Regions from separate parts of the Geodermatophilus sp. URMC 61 genome, predicted to be linked through region 3. Evidence: riboswitches for the same ligand, from Rfam matches in the RefSeq annotation. Region 3 holds a riboswitch; each other region holds the start of a gene.
What was found. A riboswitch is a leader RNA that binds a small molecule or an ion and turns the genes downstream of it on or off. The one in region 3 is predicted to bind cyclic di-AMP.

Region 1: it holds a riboswitch for cyclic di-AMP, as region 3 does, so the genes downstream of both, ACU610_RS09010 (LysM peptidoglycan-binding domain-containing protein) here and ACU610_RS09710 (C40 family peptidase) in region 3, are expected to answer to the same signal.
Region 2: it holds a riboswitch for cyclic di-AMP, as region 3 does, so the genes downstream of both, ACU610_RS02850 (peptidoglycan DD-metalloendopeptidase family protein) here and ACU610_RS09710 (C40 family peptidase) in region 3, are expected to answer to the same signal.
Region 4: it holds a riboswitch for cyclic di-AMP, as region 3 does, so the genes downstream of both, ACU610_RS06265 (hypothetical protein) here and ACU610_RS09710 (C40 family peptidase) in region 3, are expected to answer to the same signal.

Annotation. Positions count from the first base shown of each region.
Region 1 covers NZ_JBRFHZ010000002.1:1,956,423-1,960,243, reverse strand. The annotation lists gene ACU610_RS09020 (DNA-directed RNA polymerase subunit alpha C-terminal domain-containing protein) at 1-510, opposite strand, end outside; gene ACU610_RS09015 (alpha/beta hydrolase) at 598-1,452, shown strand; cyclic di-AMP (ydaO/yuaA leader) riboswitch at 1,715-1,834, shown strand; gene ACU610_RS09010 (LysM peptidoglycan-binding domain-containing protein) at 1,836-2,693, shown strand; gene ACU610_RS09005 (hypothetical protein) at 2,859-3,011, opposite strand; gene ACU610_RS09000 (alpha/beta fold hydrolase) at 3,291-3,821, opposite strand, start outside.
Region 2 covers NZ_JBRFHZ010000002.1:603,922-607,742, reverse strand. The annotation lists gene ACU610_RS02855 (maleylpyruvate isomerase N-terminal domain-containing protein) at 1-60, shown strand, start outside; gene ACU610_RS02850 (peptidoglycan DD-metalloendopeptidase family protein) at 191-1,396, opposite strand; cyclic di-AMP (ydaO/yuaA leader) riboswitch at 1,408-1,574, opposite strand; gene pstS (phosphate ABC transporter substrate-binding protein PstS) at 2,026-3,126, shown strand; tRNA gene ACU610_RS02840 (tRNA-Ile) at 3,161-3,234, shown strand; gene ACU610_RS02835 (hypothetical protein) at 3,399-3,821, opposite strand, start outside.
Region 3 covers NZ_JBRFHZ010000002.1:2,110,106-2,113,926, reverse strand. The annotation lists gene ACU610_RS09715 (SpoIIE family protein phosphatase) at 1-558, shown strand, start outside; gene ACU610_RS09710 (C40 family peptidase) at 578-1,645, opposite strand; cyclic di-AMP (ydaO/yuaA leader) riboswitch at 1,660-1,800, opposite strand; gene ACU610_RS09705 (STAS domain-containing protein) at 2,188-2,529, shown strand; gene ACU610_RS09700 (DUF1932 domain-containing protein) at 2,598-3,401, shown strand; gene ACU610_RS09695 (ATP-dependent 6-phosphofructokinase) at 3,689-3,821, shown strand, end outside.
Region 4 covers NZ_JBRFHZ010000002.1:1,345,870-1,349,690, forward strand. The annotation lists gene ACU610_RS06255 (hypothetical protein) at 82-333, shown strand; gene ACU610_RS06260 (hypothetical protein) at 599-1,363, opposite strand; cyclic di-AMP (ydaO/yuaA leader) riboswitch at 1,698-1,881, shown strand; gene ACU610_RS06265 (hypothetical protein) at 1,904-2,377, shown strand; gene ACU610_RS06270 (polysaccharide deacetylase family protein) at 2,638-3,285, shown strand; gene ACU610_RS06275 (sigma-70 family RNA polymerase sigma factor) at 3,492-3,821, opposite strand, start outside.

The DNA of each region.
Region 1 (3,821 bases), 150 kb from region 3:
CCGCAGTCGGCGGACCGGCGCCCGGACGGCGCACAGCGTCAGCCGCACCGGCAGCGTCACGGCCGTCTGTCCCACCCGGACGCCGAGGCGCCACAGGTCGGCGTAGTCCGGCGGCCGGGGCGCCGTCGGCGGAGGGTCGGGCGGGGGTGGCGTCGCGGGCGCGATCAGGTCCACCGTCGTGCGGCGGCGCGTGCTGCGCAGCGACTCGAAGGACGGGATCGCCGGCGCGGCCGGCGACTCCTCGTCGTCCGGGTGTGTCTCGGGGGTGGGGAGCGGCTCCCCGCGCTCGCCCGCCGGGATGCGGCCGGGCGGTTCCGGGACGACGCGGCGGATGGCGGCGATGCTGCCCGGCCCGAGCCCGTTGACCGCCCGGAGGTCGGCCCGGGAGAGGCCGGCCAGCTGCGCGGTCGTGGTGATCCCGGCCCGGGTCAGTGCGGTGACCGCCCGCGCGGGCAGGCCGAGGTCGCTGACGGTCTCCCCGGGCCTTGTCCCCGGCGACGTGGTCGGCATGGGGTCCAACCTAGGACCGGCCGCCCGGCCGCACCGGTCCAGGTCTCCTGCAGGATGCGCACAGTCCGTACGCACAGGAGGCGCCCGATGGCCGCTGCCCGTCCCGGCCCGACCCCGACGCACGCCGAGGGCGCGCTGGCCTCGGGGCTGTACCGGCAGTCCTGGACCGTCGAGGACCCGGTCGGCGCCGTCGTCCTGGTGCACGGCGCGCACGAGCACGGCGGCCGGTACCGGTACGTCGCAGCGCGGCTGGCCGCCGCCGGTTACACCTCCCACGCCGTCGACCACCCCGGCCACGGCCGGTCGCCGGGCCGCCGCGGCAACATCGGCAGCATGGCCGCCGCCGTCGACGGCGTGGCGGAGCTGGTGCGGTTCGCCGGCGGGCAGCACCCCGGCGTCCCGGTGTTCGTCTACGGGCACAGCCTGGGTGGGCTGATCGCACTGCAGTACCTGACCGGGACGCCGGACGCCCGGGTCACCGGCGCCGTGATCTCGGCGCCGGCGCTGGACACCAGCACCGCGAACGCCGTCCAGCGGACCCTGGCCCCGCTGCTGTCCCGGTTCCTGCCCGACCTCGGCGTCCTGCAGCTCGACGCGACGGCGGTCAGCCGGGACCCGGAGGTGGTCCGCGACTACCGGACCGACCCGCTCAACCACAACGGCCGGATGGTCGCCCGCACCGGGGCCGAGCTGATGACCGCCGCGCTCGCCATGCCGCGGCGGCTGCCCTCGCTCACGATGCCGCTGCTCGTGCTGCACGGCACCGCCGACCGGCTCGTGCCGCCGGCCGCCAGCGAGGTCGTCCGGGCGCACGCCGGCTCGCCCGACCTCACGGTCCGGACCTACGGCGGGCTCTTCCACGAGCCGCACAACGAGCCCGAGAAGGACGACGTCCTGACCGACGTGGTGGCCTGGCTCGACGCCCACCGTCCGTCCTCCTGACCGCCCGCCCGCGGCCGTGAGGGCGTGCGGCGGGCGCCGGGAGTGACCCCGCGTACACCGACGCGACACGCCGTGTCGACCTGCGGCGCGCCGGTCACGAGCCGGATCGTGACCGGCGTCACGACGACAATGCACATGACTGCACGTAGCGTTTCGTGTGCGCTCAGCAAAGGAGAGAGCGCGGCACCGGTCCGCCAAACCCTGCCCACCGGACGCCATCCAGATCCCAGGGCAGGGGTGGGGGACCCACGACCACGGCGTGCCACGACTCGAGCCGCACGACTCGAGCGGAGCACCGCCTCGGGGTGAAGCCGCGGATCGCGGCCGGGCACCGATCGCCCGAACCCGACAGCTCACCTCGCCGGCGGTGATCGGAGATCACCATGGCCAAGCACCGCGCACCCCGCTATGTCCGCACCAAGAAGGTCATCGCCAAGGCGCCCGTCGCCGCCGGCGCCACGGTCGTCGGGTTCGGCGTCCTGGGCGCCCCGTCCCAGGCCCTCGCCGGGACGACGGGCGCCCTCCCCGCCCACGCCGTCGAGGTCCCCGCCGTGACGCCGGTCGCCGAGGCCGGCACCGTCGCCCCGGAGGCCGACTACACCGTCGTCCGCGGGGACACCCTGGCCGAGATCGCCGCCGCCCACGGTCAGACGTGGCGTGACCTCTACCAGCGCAACGCCTCCGTCATCGGCGCGGATCCCGCCCTGATCCTCCCCGGCCAGGTGCTGCTCACGGCCGGCTCCGTGCCGGTCGCGCCGGCTCCGGTCGCCCCGGCTCCGGCCGCCCCGGCGGCGGCCGTCGGCTCGGTCGGGAACGCCGCGCCCGCCGCCGCGGCCGCTCCGCTCGCCGCGGCGGCCCCGGTCGCCGCCCCGTCGGCCACCGCGCGCATCAGCAACAGCGCCGGCCCCGTCGCCGCGCAGGTCCAGGCCGCGGCGAACCGGGTGACCAGCGAGGTGCCCGGCGCCGGCTCCATCACCCTGGGCGGCACCCGCGCCAGCGCCACCGACCCGAACGGCCACCCGTCCGGCCTGGCGCTGGACTACATGGTCATGTCCGACGCCACCCTCGGGGACGCCATCGCCGCGTACCACATCGCCCACTGGGACGAGCTCGGCGTCGAGTACGTCATCTGGCAGCAGCGGATCCTGACCTCGCCCGGCGGCGCGTGGAAGGCCATGGCCGACCGCGGCAGCGCGACGGCGAACCACCGGGACCACGTGCACGTCAACTACGTCGGCTGACGCACCTCGGCCCGGTCCAGGGCACCGCCGGCCCCTGCAGGGTCCCGCCGCGGCCCCGTCCCGGGTCCCACCCGAGCGCTGACGGCCCCCCTGCAGGGTCCCGCCGCGAGCCTGCGAGCGGCGGGGGGCAAGGGGGTCCTTCCAGGGTGCGGACGGGGTCCTCTCTCACAGCAGCTCGTCGAGGTCGTCCGGGCCCGGCCCCGTGCCGCCGGAGTCGCGCAGGGGCGAGGTGTCGGGCAGGTCGTCCTCGGGCGGCTCGGGCGCGACCGGACCCTCCGAGTACAGGGTGCTCGGGTCCCGCGGGTCCATCTCGCTCATGGGGACACAGGTGCCCCGCCAGGCGTCCGGGAACCGTCCGCCGGGGCCGGGTACCACTCGGCGACGAGCAGGTCGGCACCCCTCCCGCCTTCCCCGGCCGTCCGCGGGGGCCGATCGGCCCCGAGAGGGGGTAGACGTCTTGGACATCTGTTGCGGAACGGATCCGTCACCCGCATGCTGACCGCGGGCGGGGCCCTGGGGACGCACCCGGGCGAGCCCCGCCCGCCAGTTTCCGTGTCGCGCCGGTCGTCCCGCCCGGGACGACCGGCGCCGCGCGGGTCAGGCGGGACGGTCGAGCAGTTCCGCGAGCGTCCGGTCGACGAAGGCGTTGTCGGCGGCGTTCATCCCGAGGCCGGCGAAGTGCCCCCAGATCGTGTCGATGACCCGGACCTCGCCCTGCTCGATGAACTGCGAGGCCCACTGCTCGTCCTCGGGCGGGAAGTAGAGGTCGGTCCGGGCAGGCATCGCCACGACGGGGCAGCGGATCGAGCGCAGCGCCGCCTCGGTGTCCCCGTCGAAGCCCGGGGTCCGGCCGACGTCCCCGTTCTCCCACGTCCAGAGCATCGCCAGCAGGTTGTTGGGGTCCCGGTCCTCGTCCAGCCAGAAGCCCTCCCAGAACCCGACCAGGAAGTCCTCGAGCGAGGAGTAGCCCATGGTCCGGTACTCGCGCTGCCAGTAGAACGCCTGGGACAGGCCCCACCCCGCGTAGATCCGGGCGAAGGCCCGCATGCCGGCGGTGGGGCGGGCGTCGGGGGAGTACTCGCCGCCCCGGAAGGCCGGGTCGAGCGTCAGCGTGGCGCGCAGGCTCTT
Region 2 (3,821 bases), 1.5 Mb from region 3:
GCGGCGCAGACCCTCGGCGGTGTGGGCGGCCTGCTCGGCCGGCTGCGCGGACGGCGGTAGACCGGACGCGGCCGCCGGAGGAGCACTCCCCCGGCGGCCGCGTCGGTGAGGCCCCGCTCCAACGTCCCGCCCGGCCCCCTCTCGGGTCCCGCCCCGAGCGTGCGAGGGATGGGGAGGACGGGGTCCTTCTTCAGCAGGCGCCGCCCCGCGCGATGCCGTGCGCCTGGAGCCACGGCATCGGGTTGACCCGGCTGGCGTAGAGCCCGCCCTGGTGCACCTCGAAGTGCAGGTGCGGCCCGGTGGACTGGCCCTTGTTGCCCACGTCGGCGATGTGGTCCCCGGCCTTCACGACCTGGCCGGCGCCGACGTAGAACTGGTTCACGTGCCCGTAGAGGGTGATCTGCCCGTCACCGTGCTGCACGTACACGGCCTGACCGAAGCCGCTGGCCGCGCCGGCCTGCAGGACGACGCCGTCCTCGGGCACGTAGATCGGGGTGCCGATGGGGGCGGCGATGTCGATGCCCTGGTGCATGGTCCCCCACCGCGGGCCGTAGCAGGAGGTCATCCGGCCGGCGGTCGGCATGCCGGAGACGTCGGCGGAGCTGGCCAGTGACTGGCGGGCGCTCCACGCGGCGACCGGGTCGGCGGCGCCCTGCGAGGCGAGCAGCCGCTCTCCGGCCAGGCGCAGCTCCCCGTCGAGACGGGCCTTCTCCGCCGCACGGGCGTCGTAGTCGGCCTGGGCGCGAGCGAGGTGCTCGTTGGCGGCCCGCTCGGCCTCGTCGGCCTTGCGGGCGAGCTCGCCGAGCTGCGCGACGGCGGCGCGGGCAGCGCGGTCCGCCTCCTCGACCCGCGCCTGGACGGTGAGGAACTCCTGCAGCCGCTCGGCGCGGTGGTCGCCGAGCTGCTCCATGGTCGCGGCCTGCTGCAGCAGCTCGGTCGGGCTCTGCGCGTCGAGGATGAGCTCGAGGTCGCCGTAGCGCTCCTCGGCGCCCATGTAGGCCTCGCGGCCGAGCGCGGCGATGTCCTCCTTCGCCGCCACGACGTCGGCCTGGGCGACGGCGAGCTCGGCGGCGGTCCGCTCGGCCTCGGCCTGGCCCTGGGCCAACTGGGCGCGGGCGACGAGCGCGGCGTCGGCGGCGGCCTCCGCCTCGACGGTCATCCGCTGCAGCTGCTCCTCGGCCGCCTTGACCTGCTCCTCGATGGCCTTGACCTGCTCCTCGAGGGACGCCTGCTCCGAGGCGGCGGGTGCGGGCGCGGCGCCGGCGACGACGGGGGTGCCGGCCAGGAGCCCGGCCACCGCGGCGGCGACGACGACGGCGCGGCGCGGCGCGCGCGTGCGGCTGCGGGGTGACGTGGCGCAGCGGACCACGGTGTTCAGGCGGTGCAGGGTCGCCAAGGCGACAGTTCTCCCATCCTCGCGACCGCCTACCGAGTTAGCTGACGGGTTCGGGCCGGACGGCGCCCTACCTGCCTGCGCACCCCCTGCGCAGGCAGGACTCACCCCAGGAGTTCGGTGGGTCCCCGGTCCACCTCGGCCCCGGATCGGGACGTCGGCGGTTCGGCGGAGCCGTGCCGAGGCCCTCGGTTCCCGAGGAGCTGAGCCCGGCAAGGCCGTCGGGGAACCTACACGGATCGGAGCCTCGGGTCACGATCGGGTAACGGAGCCGACGCGCCGCCTTGCCGCCAGGGCACCGCCTCCACTACGCGGTGTCAGCACGCGACCGCCGTGCAGTGACCGGTGGTGCCGTCGTGACGCGCGAGGTGACCAGCAGAAACGCCGGAGTTCCGCGGTTTGCCGCCCGAACCTGCTCTCACACCCCGTGTCTGCTGTGATGTCGGCCACGCACTACTCCGATCGGGGGGCTGTGGACGCTGCCCGGGCGTCGTCCACAGGCCTCGGCGGCGGAGACGGAACCCGTGTAACGGCGCCCCGGGTGCCGATCGGTGGGGGCCGGGAGCGACGCCTAGGGTCGTGTCCGGACGCCCGGCGCGGAGCGCGCGGGGCCGGATGGCGGGAGGACGCGGGTGTCGGCCCGGAGGAAGGTCGCCGCAGCCGTCGGGGTCGCCGCGGTGGCCGGTGTGGCGGTGGCGCTGTCGCAGTACGTGCCCCCGAACGAGCGCGGCCAGGGCGCGGTGGCCGCCGGTGACCTCAGCGGCGCACTCGTGGGCGCCGGGGCGAGCAGCCAGCAGGCGGCGATGCAGGGGTGGACCGCCGGGTACTCGGCCGTGCAGCCGGGCGTCACCGTGGACTACGACCCGGTCGGCTCCGGCGGTGGCCGCGAGCAGTTCGTCGCCGGCGGCATCGACTTCGCCGGCTCCGACGCGCCGCTGGACGAGGAGGAGCTCGTCGCGGCACGGGAGCGTTGCGGCGGCGAGGTGTTCGAGCTGCCGAACTACATCTCGCCGATCGCGGTGGTGCACAACCTCCCGGGGGTGGCGGAGCTGCACCTCTCCCCCACGGTCCTGGCCGGGGTCTTCGCCCGGCAGATCGCCCGCTGGGACGACCCCGCGATCGCCGCGGACAACCCCGGCGTCGCGCTGCCGGGCCTGCCGATCACCCCCGTCAACCGTTCCGACGAGTCGGGGACGACCGAGAACTTCACGGAGTACCTGGCCGCCGCCGCGCCCGAGGCCTGGCCGTTCGAGCCGGACGGCGAATGGCCCGTGGAGGGCGGCGAGTCGGCCCAGGGCAACTCCGGGGTGGTGGCCGCCGTGGCCGGCGGCGAGGGGACCGTCGGTTACGCCGACCTCTCCCAGGCCGGCGACCTGGGCGTGGCCCGGATCGGCGTCGGGAGCGAGTTCGTCGCGCCCACGCCGGAGGCCGCGGCCGCCGTCGTGGAAGGGTCCGCGCCGCTGCCCGGCCGCGGTCCGTACGACTTCGCCCTGGAGCTGGAGCGGACGACGGCCGCGTCCGGCAGCTACCCCATCGTGCTGGTCAGCTACCACCTGGGCTGCATGGCCTACGAGGACCAGCCGACCGCCGACCTGGTCGCGGACTTCATGACCTACGTGACCAGCGAGGAGGGGCAGGACGCGGCCGCCGAGGTGGCCGGGTCGGCACCGATCTCGGACGCGCTGCGGGAACAGGCCCGGACGGCGATCGACGCCATCAGCACCGCGTCCTGAGATCGTCACCGCGTCTGGCAGTCTGGACACCTCCGGGGCGGTAGCTCAGCCGGTCAGAGCATGGGACTCATAATCCCTGGGTCGTGGGTTCGAGCCCCACCCGCCCCACGGGTGTGATGTCTTAGGACATCGGCATTCTGTGCGAGCTCGGCTGATCCTTTGCGAATTGGGTTCGGCTGAGGTTGAGGTCGTCGGGCGAGCAGGCCCGCACCCGACTCCGGGACGCAGGCCTGCAGCTCGGCGTCTGGCTCGGTTCGGGCTCGGGACGAGGGTCAGCCGCCGAGTTCTTCGCCACCGTCCAGCCGTTGACGCGCCATCTCCGCGAGGGGCTCGATCAGCTCCTCGGACCTGTAGGTGCGACCGGCCTCCAGCGGTGCCGGCGCCGGCTCCATCGGGATCACGAGGTCATCGCGCCCGTCGGGGTCGTGCAGCCACAGTGCCATGAAGTACACCGCGGGGATCCGCAGCAGCCGCACCTCGGCGTCCCCGATGTCGTCTCGGCGCTCGGCGCGCTCGATGGCCCGCGCTGTGGCCTCCACGAACTGACCCTCGGTGACCATGAAGCCGGAGCCCTCGCCACCGACCTCCGCGCTGGCGACCGGCTCGTCGCCGTCGAGGACGAGGAAGCCCTGCGCGACCGGCCGTGCCGTCGTGACCGGCCTGCCCTCGGCGAGCTCGTCAAGCCCCAGGTAGTA
Region 3 (3,821 bases):
CAGGTGCGCAGCATCCTGCGCGGCATCGCCTACGACCGGCACGAGGAGCCGGCGCGGGTCCTCACCCGCGTCGACGCGGCGCTCACCGGCCTGCGGATCGGCACCCTGGCCACCGCGCTCATCGCCCGCCTGGAGCAGCCGCCGGAGCTGGCCGGCAGCGGGCGGCGGGTGCTGCGCTGGTCCTCGGCCGGGCACCTGCCGCCGCTGCTCCTGCACGGCGACGGCCGGGTGGAGCTGCTGGCGAGCGAGCCGCAGACGCTGCTCGGTGCGGAGTCGACCGCGCCCCGCAGCGACGCCGTGGCGGAGGTCGGTGCGGGCGACACGCTGCTCTTCTACACCGACGGGCTGGTCGAGCAGGGCCGCACCGGCATCGACGAGGGCACCGACCGGCTGGTGGCCGCGGTGCGCGAGCTGGGTCCGGTCCCGGTCGACCGGCTGTGCGACGCGCTCATCGAGCGGATCGTCGGGCCCCGGCCGGAGGACGACGTCGCGATCGTCGCCGTGCGCTGTTCCGCGCAGGACGGCGCGGTCCAGGAGGGCGGCACCCCCGCCGGCTGACGGAGGCGCCGCCCGGGCCTCAGCCGATCCGGCGGGCGCTGTTGTAGCCGCCCATCGAGTCGATCGAGGCGACCTCGACCGGCTGGCCGGAGGTCGAGGCGTGCACCATCTGCTCGTCGCCGACGTAGATGCCGACGTGGCTGACCGGGCTGTAGAAGAACACCAGGTCGCCGGGCTGCAGCTGCGACCGCGACACCGGCGTCCCCGTCTGCGCCTGCATCCGGCTGGAGTGCGGCAGGCGCACGCCGGCGGCGGCGTAGGCGTACTGCACCAGGCCCGAGCAGTCGAAGGCGTCTGGCCCGGCGGCGGCCCACACGTAGGGGTCGCCGAGTTGTGCCAGGGCGGTGTCGACGGCGGTCGCCGCGGCGCCGCCGGCCGCCGCCACCCGCGGCGCCGGGGTCGGGGCCACCGCCGCTGCGGCCTGCTGCTGCGCGGCCGCGGCCTCCTCGGCCGTGTGCCGCTCCGCGGCCTCGCGGGCGGCCCGCTGCTCCTCGGCCGCCAGCCGGTCGTACACGGCCTGGAAGGTGGCGACCTGCCGGTCGAGGTCGGCCTGCTGGGCGGCGACCCGGTCCAGCAGCGCGGCGGCCTCGGCCGCGGTGCGCTCGGCCGCGCTGCGCGCCGCGGCGGCGGAGTCCGTGGCCTGCACCGCGCCGCCGAGGACACCGTTGGTGTGGTCGGCGATCGCCTGGAGCGTGCCGACCCGGTCGAGCAGCTCGTCGGGGGAGTCGGCGGTGAGCACCGCCGAGAGCGTGGTCAGCCGGTCGCCGGTCCAGGCGCCGCGGGCGACGGCGCGGACCTGCTCGCGCGCCGCGGCCAGGGCAGCCTCGGCGGCGGCGACGTCCCGGGCGGCCTGCGCGGCGGCGTCCTGGGTGGCGCGCAACTGCTCGCGCGCCTCGTTGAACCGCTCGGTGACGACCTCGAGGTCGTGGGCCCGCTCGGCGACGAGCGCGGCGGCCTCGGCGGAGGTCTCGGGGTCCTCGGGACTGGCGGCGGCGGGGACGGTCGTGAGCGTGAGGCCGCCGGCGGCGATCAGGCCGATCACGATGCGGGGGACCGCACGGCGGGCAGGGGTGGGTGCACTCGCCATGGAGGCGGGTCTGTCCTTCCTTCCACGGCCGCCTACCGAGTTAGCTGACGGGTTCGGGCGGGAAGACGCCCGGCGCTGCCCGGCCTGGCGGCCGGGTGGCGCTTCACCCCGGTGCTGCGGTGGGTCCCCGGCCCCCGATCCGGCGAGACGGGCCGGTACGGGGTTCGGCGGCGTCCGCCCGGTCGCCACGGGGGAGTGGCGGACGACCCGGTCGGACGGCCGGAACGGTAGGTCCGTGACCTCGGCGTGACAAACCGCGGTACGGGCGCGGTCGGACACCCCGGGTCGGGATGACCCACGGTGACCGGTCCGCGCACACTGCGTCCTGACGGCACCGGTAGCCACCGTCGACCCGCAGCGGCCCGCCGACGACGGGTCGGTGCTCGCGATCCCGTCCGAGCTGGTCCACCACGTGCTGCCGGACCTCCGGTCGAGGGGGTCCGCGCTCTCCGGCTGCCCCCCGGAGGCCCGTGCAGTGACGGTCCGGTGACACTGCTCGGGTCCTGCTTGTCGCTGGGGACGGGCGCGGTCACAGTGGGGGCGTGCACCACCTGAGCTCCGGGTCCGAGCCGCCGAGCGGCTCCTACCGGGTGGTGCAGGAGGGCGCCGGCCCGGTCCTGCACCTGATCGGCGACGTCGACGAACCCCTCGTGCGGCGGATGCGCGCCGACGGCCTCGACGAGCGCGAGCTGGTGGCCGTGCAGGTCGCCTCCGTCGGTTACATCGACTCCACGGGGCTGTCGCTGCTGGTGCGGTGGGCGCAGTCCGCGGCGCGCGACGGGCGGCCGGCGGTGCTCCGGTCGGCGTCCCCGCGGTTCCGCAAGGTGCTCGACCTGGCCGGCATCTCGGTGCTCTTCGTCCTCGCGGACGACGGCCGCGGCTGACCGGCCGCACCGGTCCCGGCCTACAGTCCGCCGGGGCGGCCCGCCGGGGGCCGCAGGAGGTGGGGACCGTGGACCGACCGCCGGCGATCGCGCTGCTGGGACTGGGGGAGGCCGGGGCGGAGATCGCCCGCGACCTGGTCGCTCTCGGTGCCGACGTGCGGGGCTACGACCCCCGGGTGGCTCCGCCACCCGGGGTGCTGCCGCGCACCGACGAGGCCGCGGCGGTCGCGGACGCCGACCTGGTGCTCAGCGTGAACAGCGCCGCCGACGCGCCCGTCGCGCTGCGCAACGCCCTGCCCCGGCTGCAGCCCGGGGCGATCTGGGCCGACCTCAACACCGCCGCGCCCCGCGTGAAGCGGGACCTCGCCGCGACCCTCGCCGACCGGGGTGTCCCGGTGGCCGACGTGGCGCTGCTGGGGACCGTCCCCGGGCGCGGGCTGCGCACCCCGATGCTGGTGTCCGGGGACGGCGCCCGCAGGTACGCGCAGGTGCTGGCCGGGTTCGGCGTGACCGTGGACGTGCTCGACGGTCCGGCGGGTGCGGCGATCTCCCGCAAGCTGTTGCGCAGCGTCTTCTGGAAGGGCGTGGCCGCCGCCGTGGTGGAGGCGGTGCAGGGCGCGGAGGCGGCCGGGGTCGGCGACTGGCTGCGGCGCGACATCGCCGCGGAGCTGGACCGCTTCGCCGCCACCGACCTCGAGGTGTTCCTGACCACGTCCCGCGAGCACGCCCGCCGCCGGACCGCGGAGATGGCGGCCGCCGCCCAGCAGCTGGCCGACCTGGGCGTGCCGGCCCGGGTGGCCGCCGCCGCGCGGGACCAGCTGGCGGCCCTGGCCGACGAGGCGACCCCAGGCGAGGACGGCGGCGGGTCCTGACCGGCGGCAGGCGTCCAGCGAACGCACAGCGCGGGTCCGGGCGGCCTCCAGGCCGGCCGGTCACGGTGGTTGCACACTGCGACCTGAGAAGCACCGTGAGCCACCCCGACCCGACCTCCAGCCGGCCCGGCCTGACCGCGCCTCCTGTGGCGCACGGGGCTGGTGGTGCGGCCGGCCGGGGCGACGAACGGAGGCGCGGCACACTGGGTCGAGGTGTCGCGGTGTCGTCATGTCGTCATGACGTATGGTCGATGGCGACCCGGCCCACGACCCCAGGGAGACAGCCGGTGCGTATCGGTGTGCTGACCGGCGGGGGCGACTGCCCCGGCCTCAACGCCGTCATCCGCTCGGTCGTCCGCACTGCGACGACCCAGTACGGCAGCTCGGTGATCGGTTTCCGCGACGGCTGGCGCGGCCTGC
Region 4 (3,821 bases), 760 kb from region 3:
ACCCGGCCGAGGGTGGCTCGTCCGACGGAGCGGCCAAGGCCATCCGCTGACCGGGAGGGCCGCACGGAGGAGGCTGCGCGCATGGACATCACGACCGTCAACGACCGGCACCTGTACCAGGGCCGGGTCGTCCTGCGAGATCCCGAGGACCCGACGGCCCGGAGCGAGATGCCGGTGCGGATCGTGCGGTTCGGTCCGCCCGGCTGGCTGACCGTGGCCGACGGTCTCACCGACGACGCAGACATCGAGCTGTACCCCACCAGCCGGGTGCTGGCGGTCTCCGCGCTGCGGGAACTCGGCGGGGCCCCGCTCCGGTCGAGCGCCGAGCACTGAGCCCCTCCGACTCGTGCACCCGCCGCACGGGCACCGCGCCCGCTGCCCGTGCGGATCGACCCGGCGGGCGGTCCCGCGACGTCGACGGCTCGGTGTCGCCCGCTGCCGGCGCCACGACCGTGCCCCGAGGTCGGGCCACGGGCCGTAGGCGTTCCCCCGGAGCCGCCTCCAGTGACTCCGACACCCCTCGGGGACATCGACCCGGTGGCGGTTCGTCGTGGTGTCCACCGCCGTGTCGACCACCGTCCGGCGCCGACGTGCCGGCTCAGGATCCGGGATCGCCCCGCTGGACCTCCCGTTCGGGGAGTTCTCCGACGGTCACCGTTCCGGGTGCGGCGGGCCCGAAGACCTTCACGGCGGCCGTGATCGTCCCCTTCAGGACGTGCTGCACGTAGTTCGCGGCGGCCATGGGACCCAGGCCGAAGGGCAACAGCCCGGCGAGGAGCGGCGGTCCGACCGCCAGTGCCCACGACCGGAGAATCTCCGACTGCGAGGCGGCGATCTCCTGCCGCTCCTCCGCCGTCAGGGCCGCCAGGGCGTCGTGCGCAGCGGGCTGCCCCAACAGCGACGCGTGGCGTCCCAGGATCGCGTCGGGGCGGATCCTCCCGGTCTTGTCGAGCCCGACCGCTCCGTCCGTGAGGACCAGGAGGACGGCGATGCGGGTCAGTTCGGGGTCGGTGAGGTCCCTGTCGTAGAGCAGTCCGACCTTGATGGCCGCACTCACCGCCTCCTTCAGGACCTCCCTCAACGCGACCGGGACCGCGGCTGCCGAGATCGCCGTCCCGTAACCGGGCAGGATCGACGGCAGGGAGTAGGAGACCGCTCGCGCCGCCCTGATCCGGTTTCCGCGCGTCACCTGGCCGACCAGGTCTCCCGGCGCGACCAGGGGCTTGCCCGCACGGACCTTGTCGACCACCTTCTGGGCCTCCTCGAGGGAGGGCTGGAGGGTCCGGTTGATCAGCGCCATGGCGCGCTCGACGGTCGACTCGATGTCGAACTCCGGCTTCGGGAAGGTGAAACCGCTGGTCATGTCGGTCTCCTGTCCGTTGGCGACGTCCGGAGGATGCCAGCGCGCCGCGCCGGAACGGGGACCACGGTGCGCGGCCCGTCGGCCGGGTCACCGACACGTGCGCAGGGCCGACTCGACGCGAGCAGTGGGCCCCTGCACCACCGGTCGATGGCGGTGCCGTCCGGTCCCCACGCCTGTCGTCGACCGGGCCGCACGAGGCGCAGGGCAGTTCCGGACCGTGAGTGCACGGCCGGGGAGGAGTGACGGCGCTGCGGCTCCTGCTCGTCCCTGCACGCTGCATTTGCTGTGACCTAAGTCACATTCTACGGTCAGGGCGCTCGCATCCGCGGGACGGTCCGGCAGCACGCCGAATCCTGCCGCTGGCCGGACCGACCTCGACACACCTGAGGCAGGAACGGGAGATCGCAGGACCTCCGGGCCCAGTAAGCGGCCCTCGGGGTGAAGCCGTGTCCGCCACGGCCGGGCAGTCCTCCCGCCCGAACCCGACAGCTCATCCCGCAGGCGCGCTCGGAGGATCTCATGCACAGATCTGTCCTCGGCATGCCCGATTCCGTCCAGGCGGGGCGCCCCATCCGTCTGGGCATCGTGGTGAGCCTGGCGCTCATCGCCCTCGCAGTACCGGCTCCGGCGATGGCAGCCCCTGACACCTCGGCCCGTGCACCAGCAGACCTGTGCGCGCAGGTCGCTTCGCGGGCCGGCTTCAGCGGCGATCGGCTCGTCACCGCGGTCGCGGTCGGCATGGGGGAGTCGTCCTGTCGGCCGAACGCGCAGAACGCCAACGGCCCGACCAAGGGCTGTCCGAACGGCTCGGTGGACCGTGGTCTCTGGCAGATCAACAGCTGCTGGCACCCCTCGGTCTCCAGGAGCTGCGCCTTCGACGCACAGTGCAACGCCAACGCCGCGTATCGGATCTCCGCCAAGGGCGCCAACTTCAGGTCCTGGGCGGCCTACACCAACGGCTCGTACCGGAACCACCTGCCCGCGGCCCGGGCTGCGGTCAGCCGACTCAGCTGAGCCCAGGTCACCGGAGGCACGTGACCGTGCCTGAACCTGAGACGCGTTGCGGGAGTACGCCCTCGGGATCGGTGTGCCCGCCCACGGCGGACACACCCCGACGTTCCCGTCGGCGCGGTGAGCCCAGCCGCACTCCCGCAACGTCGTCCGATGCCCGGTCGCAGGACTCCCTCTACCCGCGTCGATGCGGGTCCGCCGGGCCGCAGCCGAGCATGCGCAGCGGCCGCAGGGTGGGTCGGGATCGCACACCGACACGCCCGGTGAGCCCGACCCTGCAGCGCTGGACGGCGTCGGTGACGGGGGCCCTCCTGCTGGTGCTGCAGGCCGTCCCGGCTCAGGCGGCGTCGGCACCGCAGTGCGCGGCCGGCTACGTGCGGCTCACCTTCGACGACGGGCCCCACCGGACCGCCACACCCGACATCCTGGACACGCTCGCGGACCGGGGAGCGGAGGCGACGTTCTTCGTCACCGGTCAGATGACCGCTGCCCGACCCGACATCGTGCGCCGCGCCAGCAAGGAGGGGCACCGGATCGGGAACCACTCGTGGAGCCACCCGGAGCTCACCACGCTCGACCGGGCGCAGGTGGCATCCCAGCTGCGGCGCACCAACGAGGCCATCGAGCAGGCGACGGGGAGCGTCCCCGGCGAGTGGCGCCCGCCGTACGGCGCCACCAACGACCTCGTACAGGCGGCGGCCCGGGAGGTCGGCCTGGACTCGATGGTGCTGTGGACCGTCGACCCCCGCGACTGGGCGGATCCGCCGGCGACGACGATCCGGGACCGCGTGCTGCAGCAGGTGCGGCCGGGGAGCATCGTCCTCCTGCACGACGCCACGGGGCAGAACACCCCCGCAGCCCTGCCGATGATCCTGGACGGGCTGGCCGAGAGGGGGTACTGCACGCAGTGATGTCCCCGCACCACACCGCGGGGTTGTGGAACGGTCCGGACGATCGACGCGGTGGTCCGTTCATCGGCCACGGCACGCAGGAGCTCCTCGGCTGGTCCGGCGGCCCCGGTGGCCGCCGGGCTGGCGACGCCACCGGCGTCGACGGCGCTGACCGGTGTCATGACGACGGCGATCCGGGGCCGCCCGGCGTGATCCGGGGTGGACGGCTACCGCTGCCCGAGGGGCTGCAGGTCCAGATCCGCCAGGGTCGCCGGGTCGGCGAGCAGGTCGATCGCGGTCACGACGCCGTCCTCGACCGTGAAGGCGAAGACCACCTGCGGCGTCCCCCTCAGTGACCACACCGCTCCGGGCGTGCCGTCGACGAGCACGAGCCGCGCGGCCCGCGCCCGGCCGGAGAAGAACCGGGCGACCGCGGTCGCCCCGGAGACCTCGGCGTCGGCGCCCATCCGGGTGGCGACGGCGTCGGACCGCAGCACCGCCTCGGGGTGGAGGAGCTGGAGCAGGGCGGAGAAGTCGCCGTTGCGCGACGCGTCGAG